2 regions of the Paenibacillus sp. MY03 genome follow, and region 1 is predicted to be linked to the other one. Evidence: riboswitches for the same ligand, from Rfam matches in the RefSeq annotation. Region 1 holds a riboswitch; the other holds the start of a gene.

Region 1 (7,975 bases):
AAGGTATTGACCTGGGCAACAAAGCTGTCCCATCCGCCCCAGTCCCCGTCTTGATTCATCTTCCTCGGACAATTTTTGCCGCTCCAGTCATAATGGCGGCGCAAGCGGTCCGTCCCCCAGCCTCGTTCTTTAAGCATGGAAGCGGTTAAAGCGGCGGCATTGGCTAACGTAGCGCTATAATTGCCGCTTTCGGTTATTTCGATGGAGATCGATGTCCGATTGCCGCTGGTTGCAGAGTTGCCATCACCCGCATGCCAGGCGACCTCGGTGAGCGGAATACATTCGATCGCTTCCTTCTGGTCGATCACAATATGATAAGAGGCTGTTGCCGAATTAGACGGATTCGTCAGCCAGTTTCTTTCGTTCCTTGCGGTGCTGGAAGAGTTGGCCGTATTGTGGATCGTGATCGTAGTTGCGTTCAGCGGCAAGCCGGGGCGTCTATTGTTCGGCGTCGATCTTGGGATGTGGTCTACGATATACGTATACAACAGGATATCCTCCTCTCTCTCGTTCGACGTCCTATAGCATATGCCGGAATACCGTTAAGGGGGAGGGCTATTGTTATCCCAGCAGGACGACTCTCGCTCCGGGATCCCATTCGATCGGCACGCCGAGCAGCATGGCAAGCTCCCTGGCTTTGACGTAGCCAACCGACATCGACAGTCTCGAAGTCAGCTCCACGCCGTTAACGGTCACCGCCGTGCCCGTCCAGCCCACTATTGCTCCTAACGCTTCTGCGATTTTTCGCGCCGGCACCCATGTTACGCCTTCCTTTAAATAGCCCGTCCCGATGACTCCACCCTGCCAAGTGACGGGAATGATCGACGCGTCTTCGAATCCTCGTACCATAGTCTGTGGCGCAGCCGGCACATCATATCTCCTCAGACCGTATTGCTCAATGATTCTCATCAGCTTCGTCGCGTAAGCCGGGTCAGTCGCATAACCGCTAGCCAAAAGCATGGAAGCCTGACGTTCCGGCGTGATCGCGGAGCGCACTCTTTCATACCGCGGAGCTTCCAGGAACAAATCCAGATCCTTGTAAAAATGATAGAGGCTTTTGTAAGCCCGGAACGCAGCCTGCATGCTTACCGTCTTGCCATCGATATACTCCCAAGTCCCTTTGACGACCGCCTGTCCCTGCCAATATGGATTGATAGGACCGCCGCCGACCTTGATTCCGCCCAGATTGTGCCAGGCATGGATCTCCCCGCCGGATTCCAGCAAACTCTGCGCCATTCGAACCGACGGAAACATCCTGGACCCTTCCGACCATACGAGCTGAACCGTAGGCGCAATTGCCGCAAAAAACTGCTCCCTTGTCATTTTTGCCATTGCTTTACCTCCTTTGGCTGCTACGCTCTCCCTAACTGTGTATGCGCCGGCTTGGCAAATGGAAACGGCTCCCCGTCCTGTTGGACGAAGAGCCGTCATCATAAGAGGTTGTTCATAAAGCTACTTACAAGTTATAAAATTTCTTGCTTTGTAAAAACAGTCCGCGCGCAGCCTCTTCGGGCGCGATCCCTTTAACCCTTGCAATGCCGAGCACGGACTCCCGAGCCATCTCGGGCACGGTTGCTCTCCCGCTAAAAGGGCCTTCGAAAGGCCATGGTCCGTCGGTCTCCGCCATCATAAGCTCCACGGGATAACGACGAACGACCTCGATGATTTCGTCCTCGTAAGCAATGTCCGGCGTAACGGAAATGTAATACCCCGCCTCCGCCATCCGTCTCATCGTATCCGGGCTGCCCTTGAACCAGTGAAAATGAGCCTTCCTCACGCCGTATTGCTCAAGCAGCGAACAGGCTTTGTCGGCATCCTCGTAGACGGCATGAAGCACGATCGGGCGATCCAGCTCGGCAGCGAGGGCGACGAAACGCTCAAGCAGCAACAAATACGGCGTCTCGTCGAAAGGCTCACCCGCCTCCTCGGCTTCCGTCCGCTTGTAATACGGCAAGCCGACTTCGCCAATCGCAAATGCCTCGCCCGCCGCATGCCTCTCCCTTATCCAGGTCAGCAGTTCCTCTCTCTCCAGCTCGGAAGGCGCCTCCTGCTCCGGATGAAAGCCATAGGCGGGATGGACACGCCCGCGATGGCGGAGCGCCAACTCGCGCGTTCGGATCGAGGAAGCCAGATCCATCGATACGGCGACGACCGTCTCCACGCCTTGGCTAAACGCTTCCGCCAGCAGCTCCTCCTGCTTTTCGGGGGGATAAAGGTCGACATGAAGGTGAGCGTCCACGACGGGAAAGCGATCAGACATGATCATCCACCGCCTTTCCGTCGCCCTGCAGATGTCCGTAGATGCGGGTCTTCAATTCATTAAATCTGGGGTCGGTCCACAGATCCTCCCGGCGCGGCCGCTCAAACGGCACGACAATCTCGTCTACCGCGGATGCAGGCGATGCTGACAAAACGATAATCCGGTCGGAAAGGTAAAGCGCCTCTTCGATGCTGTGCGTGACGAGCAGTACCGACTTGCGATGCGTCTCCCAGATCGACAGGAGCCACTTCTGCATGTGAAGCCGCGTCAAAGCATCAAGCGCTCCAAAGGGTTCGTCGAGCAGCATCAGCGTACGCGGCGACAAAAGCGCACGTAAAAACGAGACGCGCTGCTGCATTCCGCCGGACAGCACATGCGGATAAGCTCTCGCATACTCCGCCAGCCCCACGCGAGAGAGCCATTCCTTCGTCATGGTCTTCGCCGTCCCCTTGTCGATGCCGGCGATCTTAAGCGCCATCTCGATATTGCCGGAGACGGATCTCCAAGGAAGCAGGGCGGCTTGCTGCGGCATATAAGCAACATGACCGCGCTCGCCGGTCGTGATGCGGCCCTCGATGCGGATCTCTCCCGCATCCGGTTGCCGAAGCCCGCCAATAACGCCGAACAGCGTTGTTTTGCCGCTGCCTGATGGTCCGATCAGCGAGACGAACTCTCCGTCCTCCACTCGCAAGGTCAGGTCGCGCAGCACTTCCTTTGTCCCGAAGCTTATGCCAACGCCATTTACTTCAAGCTTCATGCCGCTCTCCCCCTTCCTTGACCGGCGGACGCCAGCGAATGACGATTCGTTCCGCCCACGTTACGAGTCCGAACATGACCATGCTTACGATAATGATCAGAATAACGGCGGCGAACGCCCGCTCCGGCATAAAGCCGCGCGAGGACAGAGCCATAAAACCTCCGAGGCCAAGCTTCGGGGCCAGCATGTCGGCGATGACCGCCCCTAACATGCTGTACGTCGCGGCAATCTTGAGGCCGGAGAACAGATGAACGGCGGCGCTGGGAAGCTCCAGCTTCCAGAACAGCTCCGCTTTGCCCGCTCCGATCATGCGCATATAATGACGCAGTCCGGCATCCGCGCTGGCAAGACCCGACAGCATGGCGACCGATACGGGAAAAAAACAGACGAGCATAACGAGCAGCGTCTTGGGCAGCGTGCCATAGCCGAACAACATCGTCAGGATGGGTCCCAAAATGACGACCGGCACGTTCTGAGACAGGATGAGCAGCGGGTAGACGCCTCTGCGCACTCCCGGCAGCAGATGCAGCAAAGCGGCGAGCGCAAAGCCCGCCGCCGAACCGCCCGTAAAGCCCAGCATCATTAGCTTGAGCGTCGCCCACGTATGCGCCATGAGGCGCGGCCAGATCTCGATCGCCTCCAGTACAACCGCCGACGGGGCCGGGATGCGCCAGGCATCCACGATTCCCAGCGAGGCGGATGCCTGCCATAGCGCGATCAGAGCGCCCAGTGCAAGCGCAGGCGGCCATAGCTTGGCCCACGCTCCCGTTCCGGACTTTTTCCTACTGGCCATCCGGGTATTTCTCCAGCAGTCGGCCCATGGAGGCGCCATTCTCCGGATTGTAATATATTTTAATCTGGGAAATGACCGAAGCGCAGCCCATCTCCGTCATCGCTTCGTTCATTAGCTGTACGATGTTCAGCAGCTCGGACAGCTCCCCCTCCATCGTCGTCTCCAGCGGAGCCACCCGATAAGGTACGCCCGAATCCTTAATGATATCGATAGCGCGATCCACGAAAGGAAGGACGCTTGCCCCTCCCGGCGTGCTCGGCAATATTTGAATGCTTACCAACGCGTTTGCCATCTGTTTGTTCCCCTCTCCGAAGTTATCTTCAATCCGACCGGAGCATCCGCTCCATTGGCCGATCCGTCCTTATATGCCTGGCTCCCGTTACTCCCGTTATTCCGGCAGGAACTCGTTCGTGAACGCCTTCTCCGCTTCCAGCTTGCCCTCGAGCAGTCCTTGATCGAACATCCAGTTTGCGTAATTCTCCCATATGCTCAACTTCTGCTCGCCCCAGCGCGGCGCGTCGTCCCGATACTTCGGACTGAGCCACTTCTGGCTGGCACGCACAAGATCCGCGTTCAGATCCGGCTCCGCCTTGATCAGCACTTCAGCCGCATCCTCCGGATTGTCGATCGTGAATTGATAACCTTCGGCCGCTCCCGCCGCGAACGCCTTCACCGTCTCGGGATCCGACTTGATCTGCTCCTCGTTCGTCACCAAGACCGGCGTATAATAGTCCAGCTTGTCGCTGTAGTCCGTCAGATAAACCATGTTCAGCTCTTCGCCGCGCAGCTCTGCCTCGACGCCAGTCCAGGCATAGTAGATCCAAGCGAAATCGATATCCCGCTCCACGGCCGCAAAGAAGTCGCTGTCGCCGATGCTCATAATGTCGACCTTGCTGACATCGCCTCCGTCCGCCTGCATAAGGGCATCGATGACGGATTCTTCTACCGGAGCTCCCCAGCCGCCATAACGCTGTCCTTCGAATTTTTTGGGCGAATCGATGCCTTTCGCCTTCGGCGAGGCGAAACCCGAGGTGTTATGCTGAATGACCGCAGCGATGGAGACGATCGGCACGCCAGCGATGCGGGCCATCGTGACCGACTCCTGGTAGCTGACGCCGAACGCGGCATCGCCGGAAGCGACCATCGCATCGGCGCCGTCTTGTCCCGGCTGAATAATCTCGACGTCCAGGCCGTGCTTCTCGAAGAAACCGTTGTCCCGAGCGACATATAATCCCGTATGGTTCGTATTCGGCGTCCAATCGAGCACGACCTTCACCTTCTTAAGCTCCTTCTCGCCTCCAGCGCCGCTATCACCTTCCGGCTCATTGCCGCCGCAGCCGGCGATCGTCAACGTCAAGGCCAGCACCGTAGCCGTGAGCCCTCTTCCCCATAATCCCTTCTTCTTGTGCAGCATGTGTACTTCCCCTCTCCGCCTTCTATGTCTTCTGGATTGACGTTCCTGCTCTTTCCCTTATTCCAAAAAAAATCGCCCTCCTGTTCAGGAGGGCGAGTTGCAATCGGCTTGGTACGCGCTTGTCATCACGATTCGCGCGCAGTCCCAACGACTGTACGCCAAATCATGAAGAAGCGCTCGCTTCACGTTCCTACGCCGGCATTATCCGGATCAGGTATACGGGTCGGAATGTTGTCATTCCCTCTCAGCCGGCCTAACCAGCTCCCCGGAGCATATTCGGTTTCGTCAATTACGTAACCAATTATAGCAGACTCCGCGGGTAATGCCAGCATTATTTTCCCATGTTTATCGTTCTATTCGCTCGCCGGCAACTTTTTATACCGCTTCCGCACTCCGATCACAACCATGATCAGCGGAATGGCGACCTGGTAGATGGGCATCATCTTCAACGTCACGTCGAGTCCCAGCCATATATGAAACGTATGATTGGGCTCCAAAAACGACATCGCATAGACGACGACTCCGACGGGAAGCAGCAGATTACGGGTCTCGATGCCTGTCGAGCTGTGAAAGACGAACACGGAAGCAAGGTACAGAGCCGTTATCTTCACGTACAGTCCGATAAACAGAAGCAAGGTCACGATGACGTCTAGGCGTTCCAGGAAATTGGCCAGCCGGATCAGTTGCACAGCTTGCAGCAGCGGCAATGAGGTAGCGCCGGCCAACGCCGGACCCAGCACGCATAGAATCAGCATATTCATGAAGATAAGGAACAGGGATACGCCGCCTTGCGACCATATCGTCATTTTGGTTATCGATTTTTTTTCATTGACCAGGCTCCAGAAAACGAACATGACGAAGAGCTGTCCGAACGGAAAGGAAATAAGATCAGGAAAAGCCGCTTGGAGTACGGGCATAGGTCCATTTTCCATGATCGGAAAGATCTGGTCCAGTTTCACGACGCCGCTGAAGAACAGCAGGAATACAATGATGAGGTAGCTACCGGCAGCAATCGGGAACAACATCTGCACGACCCGAACGAATACTTCCACGCCTTTGCTAGCCGTATAAGCCGCAACAAGCAGGATGCACAGCATAATCGCCCATTGCGGCGTAAATTGCAGCAGGGCGGCGGTCGTCAGCTCGCCGACATCCCGTACGTTCCTCATACATTCGTAAGCGAACCACAACGCAAAAACGCAGCCCAGCGCGGCGCCGATCGGTTTGCCGAAATGGATTTTCAACAGTTCCCCAAGGTCAGCTTCCGGCGCTCTTCGCTGAATAAACAGATAAATGGTCGTCAATAGAAGTCCCGTCGCCGCGGCAATTGCCATGGCGATCCATGAGTCTTGTTTCGCTTTGATGCCAAGCTCGAACAGCGGCGTGCTGCCGATCAGGAACAAAATAATCAGCAGCGCAAGCTGACTCTTGCCGATTTGCTGTCGCAAAGCCTTTCCTCCCTTCATTCGATTCCGGCGCCTCGCTACTTACCAGTATCCTCCTGTATTTGCTTAAAGTTGTTGCCGCTTGATCCGGTCGTGGACAGTTTGAAGGACACATTAACCGATACTGTCGTCGCCGGGAAAGTCTCTCTCCAGTTCGAGACTTCCTGCTTCCATAACTTCGGATATTTTTTGTGAATGAGATTGCCGAAGCCGACGACATCCGCTTTGCTCGCGCTGATCGCTCTCCAGCCGCTCAAGGCGGTGGAACGGATTTCCTCCTCGATTTTCCGCTCGATTGCTTCGATCTTATCCGGCTTGCTAATATCGCCCTTGCAATTGTACTCCAGCAGCGAGCCCTCGGCCTTGATGTCCACGTCGATTCGCCATTTGCCGTCCTTGTAGCTTGGGGTCCGTTTCGACTCCGCCCGCACGACGCGGATGGAGGAATCCTTTTTGGCGGACTTTCGATCCGAGCACGCGAAGCCGACCGTCGTCCTGTCGACCGTATTGTTTAGCCAATTAATGCCGCTGCTTTCCCGATTATCCACCCATCCCACCAGCTTATCTCCCACGATGAGCCCCAGCTCGCTCAGCCGGATCTTCGATGGCGAAGACGACTGTCCCAGCTGCTGACCGCGTTCCGTGCCGCCCTCCATTTCTACCTGGGAGAGCACGGGAAGACCGGTGGCCTGCACGCTGCTGAACAAATCCATCAGGACATCGTTGATCGTCATTTGGCGGAACGAAGAGTTGTTCGCCTCCTCGTTGCCGATCATCCGGTGGATAGCTTCGCCGGGATTCTGTTCGAACGGCATCAATTGCTCGAGCAATTGGCGCGCGTTGCTTTTGGACAAAAATACGTTGACGTTCTCTCTGGAATCAAGATTGCGAAGGTACGTTTCCAGCAGCTGCCCCAGCCCCTTGCGAGCGGCATCCTGTCCCACAATTACAATCTGGTTATGCGAGAAATACAGCCGCCTGGACGTCTCCTGACTCGCCTTGCTAATCGCAGACCGGAAGTTCTCCGCTCGCGAGGAGAAGACGTTGATTGCCGCTCCATTGCTCCCGCCAGAATGGCCGGATATCGCCTTCGGGATGATGATCTGGTAGGTCAGCACCCACTCGCCATCCTCCCAATCGACGCCCGTCGCGGATACGATCGCAATTTCGTTATGCTCCGCCCGGTTTCCACAGCCCGGCAGAGTGGCCAGTACGACTAGCAGAAGCACCGCCCTAATCGTCTTCAACGCACTCCCTCCTTACGGCTTTTTGATTTGCCTTTGTGCAATCGGTCTCTTCGAGCGTT
Region 2 (7,975 bases), on a different contig from region 1:
GACGGGTGAGCGAGGCATCGTCGTAGATCTAAATTCCTCCTACCCGCACCGCCCTGTGGTACGAGTCCTCAGCAACGAAGCGGGAGAAGAGCTTAAGGCGCCGTACGAGATCGATCTGTCCAAGCAGCTTACAGTCATGATCGTCGGAGTAAACGACGAAGAGACGGACGTGCCGCTTGTGTCAGGCATTTAACTGAACCCCGAGCCATTGATGCTTGCATTTACCGCAATGCAGCGATGGTTGTTTCAAGAGGCCCGCAAGGCCTCTTTTTTCTGTCGGCTCTTGGATGAAGTCCATCCGGGCGACGTTTTTACACCATTTTATTTGCTTCCTCAAACATCTCACATTACAATAATAGAAGATATGATGGCAAGCGGACTTTTTGACCACAATAGAATTTATTAGTTTTTGAGCATTCGAAAACCAAAATTCAATTTGGCGATAAATCCAACCTTTAATCGTGGTCGCTCATCTTGAAAGGCTTCGATAGAGGATTTCTCAACAACCTCTAGAACGGAAGTTAGGTGCTGAAAGCTGATGAAACCGATGAACAAGCTGGATACGACATGGCCGCATTTGGGCATGACATCCCGCGACATACTGCCTCCTTTGACTCCCTCCAATGACCCTTGGGATCCGCTTAACTCGCTTAAGCAATTCGGTCGCCATGTACTGACAAGCGTGGAGATGACGGTTACGAATTTATGCAATATGCGCTGCGAGCACTGTGCCGTAGGCGATACGCTGGTCATGATGGAGCCAGCCAAAATTCCGCTGGACAACATGCTGCGCCGTCTGGACGAGGTCGAGCATCTGCAGACGATCAGCATTACGGGCGGCGAGCCCACCTTCTCGGAACGTACCGTCAAGGAATATATGCTGCCGCTTCTGCAATACGCGAGAAGCCGGGGCGTTCGCTCGCAGATTAACTCCAATGTAACTTTGCCTTATAACAGGTACGAGCTTTTGGCTCCTTACCTCGACGTTATGCATATCTCGTTTAACTACACGTCGGCGCAGGACTTCCATGAGATCGGCTTCGCCAAAGCGGGTCATGCCGTCTCCAAGGAAGCGGCAGCCAAGCTGTACGCACGAATGATCGACAACGCCAAGCGGCTCAGCGATGCAGGCGTGCTCGTGTCCGCCGAATCCATGATCAATTATCGGACGCATGAAAAGATCGATCAAATTCATGAGCTGATTCTTGAAATGGGCTGTCAGCGTCATGAGGTTCATCCCATGTACCCAAGCTCATTCGCCCGCGATCTGCCCGTCATTACGAAGGAGCAGATGCGCAAAGCGGTAGAACTGCTGCTGGATCGCCGCGATCCGTCGGTCTGGATGCTGTTCGGCACGTTGCCTTTCTACCAATGCAGCGACGATGCAGAGGATCGTAGACTGCTCAGAAGATTGGCGGGCGAGCCTAACGTGACGGTCAGGAACGATCCCGACGGACGGAACCGTCTCAACGTCAACTTGTTCACGGGCGACGTGTTCGTCACCGACTTCTCCGACGTGCCGGCGTTCGGCAATATCTCGACGTCCCGCCTCGACGACGTATTCGGCAAGTGGCTGGATCACAAGCTCGCGCGAAGCGTAAATTGTTATTGTCCCGCAGCCGCTTGCTGCGGTCCCAACCTGCTAGTAAAGGATATGTATTACGGCGACGTCGATTTCCACATGCGCGAAGCCAAGCTTGAATAGAAATAGAGGAAGGAGGGATAACCCGCATGTCTATAAGGACAATCGTGCTTATCGCGGTAGGTTTGCTGCTTATTTATTTGATGTTCACCGTAGGCGCGCCGTTCTTGCTTGCATTGATCGTAGCGATCTTTCTGGAGCCGCTGACCGTATTCCTGATGAAGCGATTCCGGCTCAACCGGCTGGTGTCCGCCGTCATATCCAGTACATTGTTTACGGTCATTCTCGTCGGTCTCATCGTGTTGCTGGGAATGAAGATTATCGCAGAGCTGATTGCATTTCTGGAGAAAGTGCCGAATTACTTCGAAAATGCAAGCACTTTTGTCGACAATCTGCTCGTTGACGCCAGAGGGCTGTACCAGAATCTTCCTCCAGACGCCATCGCGACGCTGGAAGAATATCTGATGAGCCTAACGAACACGATTACTTCGATGGTAGGCAAGCTGTCATCGACGGTCTTGGGCTTCGCTTCGACGCTCCCGGGCATGTTCATCTTCTTTATCGTCTTCCTGGTTGCCGTCTACATGTTCAGCTTTAGCCTTAATACGATGAAGGCATCCGTCTTGTCCTTCTTCGACGAATCGTCGCGTTCCCAAGTGGACCAGGTGCTGAACAATCTGCGCAAGTCGATCTTCGGCTTCCTGCGCTCCCAGATTATTCTTAGCGGCATGACCTACATACTTTCACTGATCGGATTGCTCATACTTGGCATCAAATATCCTATGGCTATCGCGCTGCTCATCATTATTGTGGATATTTTGCCTATTTTGGGCACAGGCTCCGTGCTTGTTCCATGGGCATCGTATCTGCTGCTGACGGGCGATATCTATACCGGCATCGGGCTGATTGTGTTGTTCCTCGTCATTACGGTATTCCGCCGCATCGTGGAACCGAAAATTCTGGGAGATTCCGTCGGTATCGGCGCGCTTCCGGCACTGATCAGCCTCTATGTAGGCTTTAAGCTTGTCGGCGTTATCGGCGTATTTATCGGTCCGCTCGTCGTCATTATTTATATGGCGGCAAGGCAAGCGGGACTGTTCCAGCAGAAGATCAAGCTGTAAGTATTTGGGGAAGTTAGGGTTGACAGGAGCAGCGAGCACGAAGTATAGTCAAACAAGGAAATCCACTAGGGGCGCCGAAAGGCTGAGATAAAGCGATTGCTTTGGTCCCTTTGAACCTGATCTGGGTCATGCCAGCGTAGGAAAGTGGGACATAGGATACCGGCTTGCCGGTCGCCGAAGGCAACTTCGACGGCTTTGTGCAAGCCTAAGTATCAACGTCATTGCGCGTTTGCGTGAGTGGCGTCGACCATTAACTTTCTTATATGTTGAGTATGCCTCCAGGTGGAATTCCACAAATTCCATGAGGAGGTTTTTTGTTATGCCGATTATGACAACGCCATTGCCGGGAAGCCGCAAGGTCTATGTAGAAGGGAGTCATTCTTCCATTCGCGTGCCGATGCGCGAGATAGCGCTGACTCCGAGCCAGTCGAGAAGCGGAGAGGAGACTCCGAACGAGCCGGTGCTCGTCTACGATGCGAGCGGTCCATATACGGATACGGGCTACCGGGCCGACGTCAGAAAGGGGCTGCCGCCGCTTCGTGAAACATGGATCGTGGATCGCGAGGATGTCGAGCGATATGAAGGACGCGAGGTGAAGCCCGAGGACAACGGCTTCGTATCCGAGGAGAGAGCCAGGACGAGAGGCGCCGAGGTATTTCCGAACCTGGATCGCAAGCCGCTTCGGGCGAAGGAAGGACGCAATGTGACGCAGCTTCACTACGCCAGACAAGGCATCGTTACGCCGGAGATGGAGTACATCGCGATACGCGAAGGGATGGAGCCGGAATTCGTAAGGGACGAAGTGGCAAGGGGGCGGGCTATTATCCCCGCGAACATCAATCATCCCGAATGCGAGCCGATGATTATCGGACGAGGGTTCCATGTAAAGATCAATGCCAACATCGGCAACTCCGCCGTTGCCTCCTCCATTGAGGAAGAGGTAGAGAAGATGACGTGGGCGACCAGATGGGGAGCCGATACGATCATGGATCTGTCGACAGGCAAGAACATCCATACGACCCGGGAATGGATCGTGCGCAATTCGCCGGTTCCGGTAGGGACCGTGCCGATCTATCAGGCGCTAGAGAAGGTGAACGGCAAAGCGGAGGATCTCAGCTGGGAGGTATTTAGAGATACCTTGATCGAGCAGGCGGAGCAAGGCGTCGACTACTTCACGATCCATGCGGGCGTATTGCTTCGGTACATCCCGCTGACGGCCAAGCGCGTAACGGGGATCGTATCTCGCGGCGGCTCTATTATGGCAGCCTGGTGTCTGGCTCATCACAAGGAGAACTTCCTGTATACGCACTTCGAAGAAATCTGCCTCATCATGAAGCGTTACGACGTGTCGTTTTCGCTTGGCGACGGCTTGCGGCCAGGCTCCATCGCGGATGCCAACGACGATGCGCAATTCGCGGAGCTCGATACGCTGGGAGAGCTGACGAAGATTGCCTGGAAACATGACGTGCAAGTGATGATTGAAGGTCCCGGGCATGTACCGATGCATTTGATCAAAGAAAACATGGACCGCCAACTGGAAGTATGCGACGAAGCGCCGTTCTACACGCTGGGTCCGCTGACGACCGACATCGCGCCGGGCTACGACCATATTACGTCCGCGATCGGAGCGGCGATGATCGGCTGGTTCGGCACGGCGATGCTCTGCTACGTAACGCCGAAAGAGCATCTGGGGCTGCCGAACAAGGAAGATGTCAAGGAAGGCGTTATCACTTACAAAATCGCTGCCCACGCGGCGGATTTGGCCAAAGGCCATCCTCGCGCGAAGCTGCGGGACGATGCACTCTCCAAAGCGCGCTTTGAGTTCCGCTGGCGCGATCAGTTCCATCTATCGCTTGATCCCGAGCGGGCGATGTCGTACCACGACGAGACGCTGCCGGCCGAAGCGGCCAAGTCGGCGCATTTCTGCTCCATGTGCGGTCCCAAATTTTGCAGCATGCGCATCACGCAGGACATCCGGGAATATGCGGCGCAGAACGGTCTCGATACGGAGGAAGCGATCGAAGCGGGGCTCAAGGAGAAGTCCGCCGCATTTAAGGCCGGAGGCAACGAAATCTATGCGTGACGGGATGGCCGGCGGAGAAGGAAGCGGAGCTCCCGCTGCCATTGCCGGCCCCGGGGGGCAGCCGGCCGGCTCGAGCGCGACGTCGGAGGACGGTCTTCGCGCGAGCTGGAGGGAACGTTATTCCCGCCAAATCCGTTTCGCGCCGATCGGCGAGGCCGGGCAGCTTCGCCTCCGCGAAGCCAGCGTGTTGATTGCAGGCTGCGGAGCGCTCGGCGCTTCGCTCGCCCAGCATATGGCCAGGGCCGGCGTTGGAAGAATCGTGATAGTAGACAGGGATTACGTGGAGTTTAGCAATCTGCATCGCCAGACGCTTTTCGACGAAGAGGATGCCCGCAGGGTTCTGCCCAAAGCGAAGGCCGCGGAGACGAAGCTTCGGCGGATAAACGGAGAGGCGATAATCGAGGCGCATGTGGCCGATATAAGCCAGCATAATATTGGCAAATTCGCAGCCGGTACCGATCTGATCCTGGACGGGACGGATAACGCGGCTACTCGACTGCTGCTCTGCGACGAGGCGTTCCGGCTCGGCATCCCGTTCGTATACGGCGGAGCAACTGCCTCGCAGGGCATGAGCGCGATGCTGGTCCCAGGCAGGACGGCTTGCCTGTCCTGTTTGATCGGCGGGGAGGAGGAGGCCGAGGAAGGCGATTCCTGCGATACGCGGGGCGTCTTGTCCGCGACAGTGGAATTGGTGGTCGCGCTTCAGGTCGCCGAAGCCGTCAAGTGGTTGACGGGCAATAGGGAGTCCGTCCGGGGAACTTGGCTGAACGCGGATATATGGAATTTTGCCGTGCGGGAATTTAAGCTGCCTTCCGGTGTTGCCTCTTGCGGGAAGTGCGGCTGCGAAGCGCGGGCGATCGGCTCAGAAGCGCATTCGGTCGAGATCGGCTTACGACATCGTCTCCATAACAGCGAAGATGATAACTGCTCGGACGATCTTGATCGGGAGTCGCGCTTGCATGTACGGCGCTCTGCGGCATTATGCGGCCGGGACACGGTTCAAGTGACGCTGGGATTCACGCTCGATCTGGAGCGGGAGATTAACTATTTGGAGCGGCTTGGGTGTGGCATGACCGTTAATCCCTATCTGGTGAAAGCAGAGCTGCCTTCGCCTTATACCGAAAAGCTGGTGCTGTTTCCGGACGGCAGAGTGCTGGTGCAAGGCACGTCGGACATGGCGGAGGCGGAACGGATATGCGATGAATATCTTAGCCGCGAAAATCGTAGAGCGGAGGGGACGGCTGGATGAGTAAAAGAGTGGACTGGGAGCAAATCAGGTTATATGTCATTACCGCGCAGGATGCCCACCCGGGCAAATCGGTGATCGACGTGATGGAGCAGACGCTCATCGGCGGAGCGGGCATGCTGCAGCTGCGCAACAAGACGGGCTCTAGATCGGAAGTGCTGGAGCAGGCATGGGCACTGAGAGCGCTGACGCGAAGATACGGCGTGCCTTTCATCGTCAACGATTATCCCGATATCGCGCTTGAAGTCGATGCCGACGGCGTCCATCTGGGGCAGGACGACATGTCGATTAAGGAAGCGAGGGCTTTGCTAGGCGACGATAAAATGATCGGCATCTCCACCCACTGCGCGGAGCATGCCATCGAAGCTGAGCGGGAGGGAGCGGATTACATCGGCGTCGGGCCCGTATTCCCGACGAATACGAAGCCGGGCAAGGCGGCGGTGACAACGGCTTATGTGGCGGAGGCCGCAAGTCTGGTCTCCATTCCATTTGTCGCGATAGGCGGCATTACGACGGACAATGCGGATGCCGTCATCTCTGCGGGGGCCAAACGGCTATGCGCCGTGTCGGCGATCGTGGGAAGCGAGGATCCTGCGGCTGTCTGCCGTGAGCTTCTGCATAAGCTCGCGGCAGCAGACCGGGCAGAGGAATCATCCAACGCCAATGCGATTGCGAACGAGCGGGAAACGTCCGGGCATAAAGCCGAAGAAAACGTAACTTTATCGCTGAACGGCAGTTCCTATCAAACCCGCTCAGCCACTCTCGATTGTTTGCTTGCGGAGCTCGGACAGCGCGACAAGCGGCTTGTAGCAGAGGTAGACGGCGAGATTGTGCCTCGGTCGCGCTGGCAGGAGACGACGCTTGCGGACGGACTGCGCATCGAGCTCATTCAATTCGTGGGGGGAGGCTAGAAAATGATGAACCAGCAGAATGGACTGACGATCGCGGGATTAACGTTTGGCTCGCGGTTTCTGTTCGGGACGGGGAGATTCCCCAGTCCCGCCGAGCTTAGGGAGTCGCTTGCCGAATCCGGCGCCGAAATTGTGACTTTCGCCGTTAGACGCGTCAATCTGGAGCATACTGAAGACGATTCCGTGCTTCAGCATCTGGAAGGAAAAAAGCTGACTTACTTGCCTAATACTTCGGGCGCGCGAGTGGCGGAAGAAGCCGTTCGGATTGCCAGATTGGCACGGGAGGCCGGACTCGGCAATTGGATCAAGGTGGAGATCAGCGGAAGTCCCGTTACTCTTCTTCCCGACCCCATCGAGACGCTAAAAGCGACGGAGCAGCTCGCCAAAGAAGGTTTCGTCGTATTGCCGTATACATCGGATGATCCGATTCTTTGCAAGCGCCTGGAGGAAGCGGGCGCGGCCGCGGTCATGCCGGGAGGCTCTCCGATCGGGACGGGACTTGGACTTCTTAATCCTTATCATCTGTCGCTTATTATCGAAGAGGCGAATGTTCCCATTATTGTGGATGCGGGAATCGGCTCTCCCAAGGATGCCGCGGAAGCGATGGAGCTTGGAGCAGCTGGCATTCTGGCCAACACGCCTGTAGCGAAGGCGGGGAATCCCGTCAGGATGGCGAAAGCTTTCGCGCTTGCTATCGAAGCGGGACGGATCGCTTACGAGGCAGGGCGCATTCCGAGGAAAAGATATGCTTCCGCCAGCAGCGACGAAGCCGGTTCCCTGTTTGCCGCGGGACCGACATGAGCGCGTACTCGCGGGGGCAATCCGTTATCGTGCTCGGAGGGGGTATTATCGGCTTGTCCTGCGCCCTCGAGGCTGCGCTTCGCGGGCATAGGGTAACGCTTGCGGAGCCGGGCAGAATCGGCGGCCAGGCGTCCGGCGCCGCTGCCGGCATGCTGGCTCCGTATTCGGAGA

The links. Region 1 has a riboswitch for thiamine pyrophosphate ahead of B1748_RS10300 (ABC transporter substrate-binding protein). Riboswitches for the same ligand answer to the same signal wherever they lie in the genome.
Region 2: another riboswitch for thiamine pyrophosphate. It lies ahead of thiC (phosphomethylpyrimidine synthase ThiC); the one in region 1 lies ahead of B1748_RS10300 (ABC transporter substrate-binding protein).

Annotation. Positions count from the first base shown of each region.
Region 1 is NZ_MXQD01000008.1:250,578-258,552, reverse strand. It holds gene B1748_RS10330 (peptidoglycan recognition protein family protein) at 1-488, opposite strand, end outside; gene B1748_RS10325 (glucosaminidase domain-containing protein) at 562-1,332, opposite strand; gene B1748_RS10320 (TatD family hydrolase) at 1,457-2,260, opposite strand; gene B1748_RS10315 (ABC transporter ATP-binding protein) at 2,253-3,017, opposite strand; gene B1748_RS10310 (ABC transporter permease) at 3,007-3,810, opposite strand; gene B1748_RS10305 (thiamine-binding protein) at 3,800-4,102, opposite strand; gene B1748_RS10300 (ABC transporter substrate-binding protein) at 4,199-5,224, opposite strand; TPP riboswitch at 5,394-5,502, opposite strand; gene B1748_RS10295 (GerAB/ArcD/ProY family transporter) at 5,578-6,672, opposite strand; gene B1748_RS10290 (Ger(x)C family spore germination protein) at 6,708-7,916, opposite strand; gene B1748_RS10285 (spore germination protein) at 7,929-7,975, opposite strand, start outside.
Region 2 is NZ_MXQD01000050.1:27,283-35,257, forward strand. It holds gene B1748_RS29380 (HD-GYP domain-containing protein) at 1-193, shown strand, start outside; gene yfkAB (radical SAM/CxCxxxxC motif protein YfkAB) at 548-1,705, shown strand; gene ytvI (sporulation integral membrane protein YtvI) at 1,732-2,763, shown strand; TPP riboswitch at 2,821-2,923, shown strand; gene thiC (phosphomethylpyrimidine synthase ThiC) at 3,083-4,846, shown strand; gene B1748_RS29400 (ThiF family adenylyltransferase) at 4,839-6,095, shown strand; gene thiE (thiamine phosphate synthase) at 6,092-7,003, shown strand; gene B1748_RS29410 (thiazole synthase) at 7,007-7,804, shown strand; gene thiO (glycine oxidase ThiO) at 7,801-7,975, shown strand, end outside.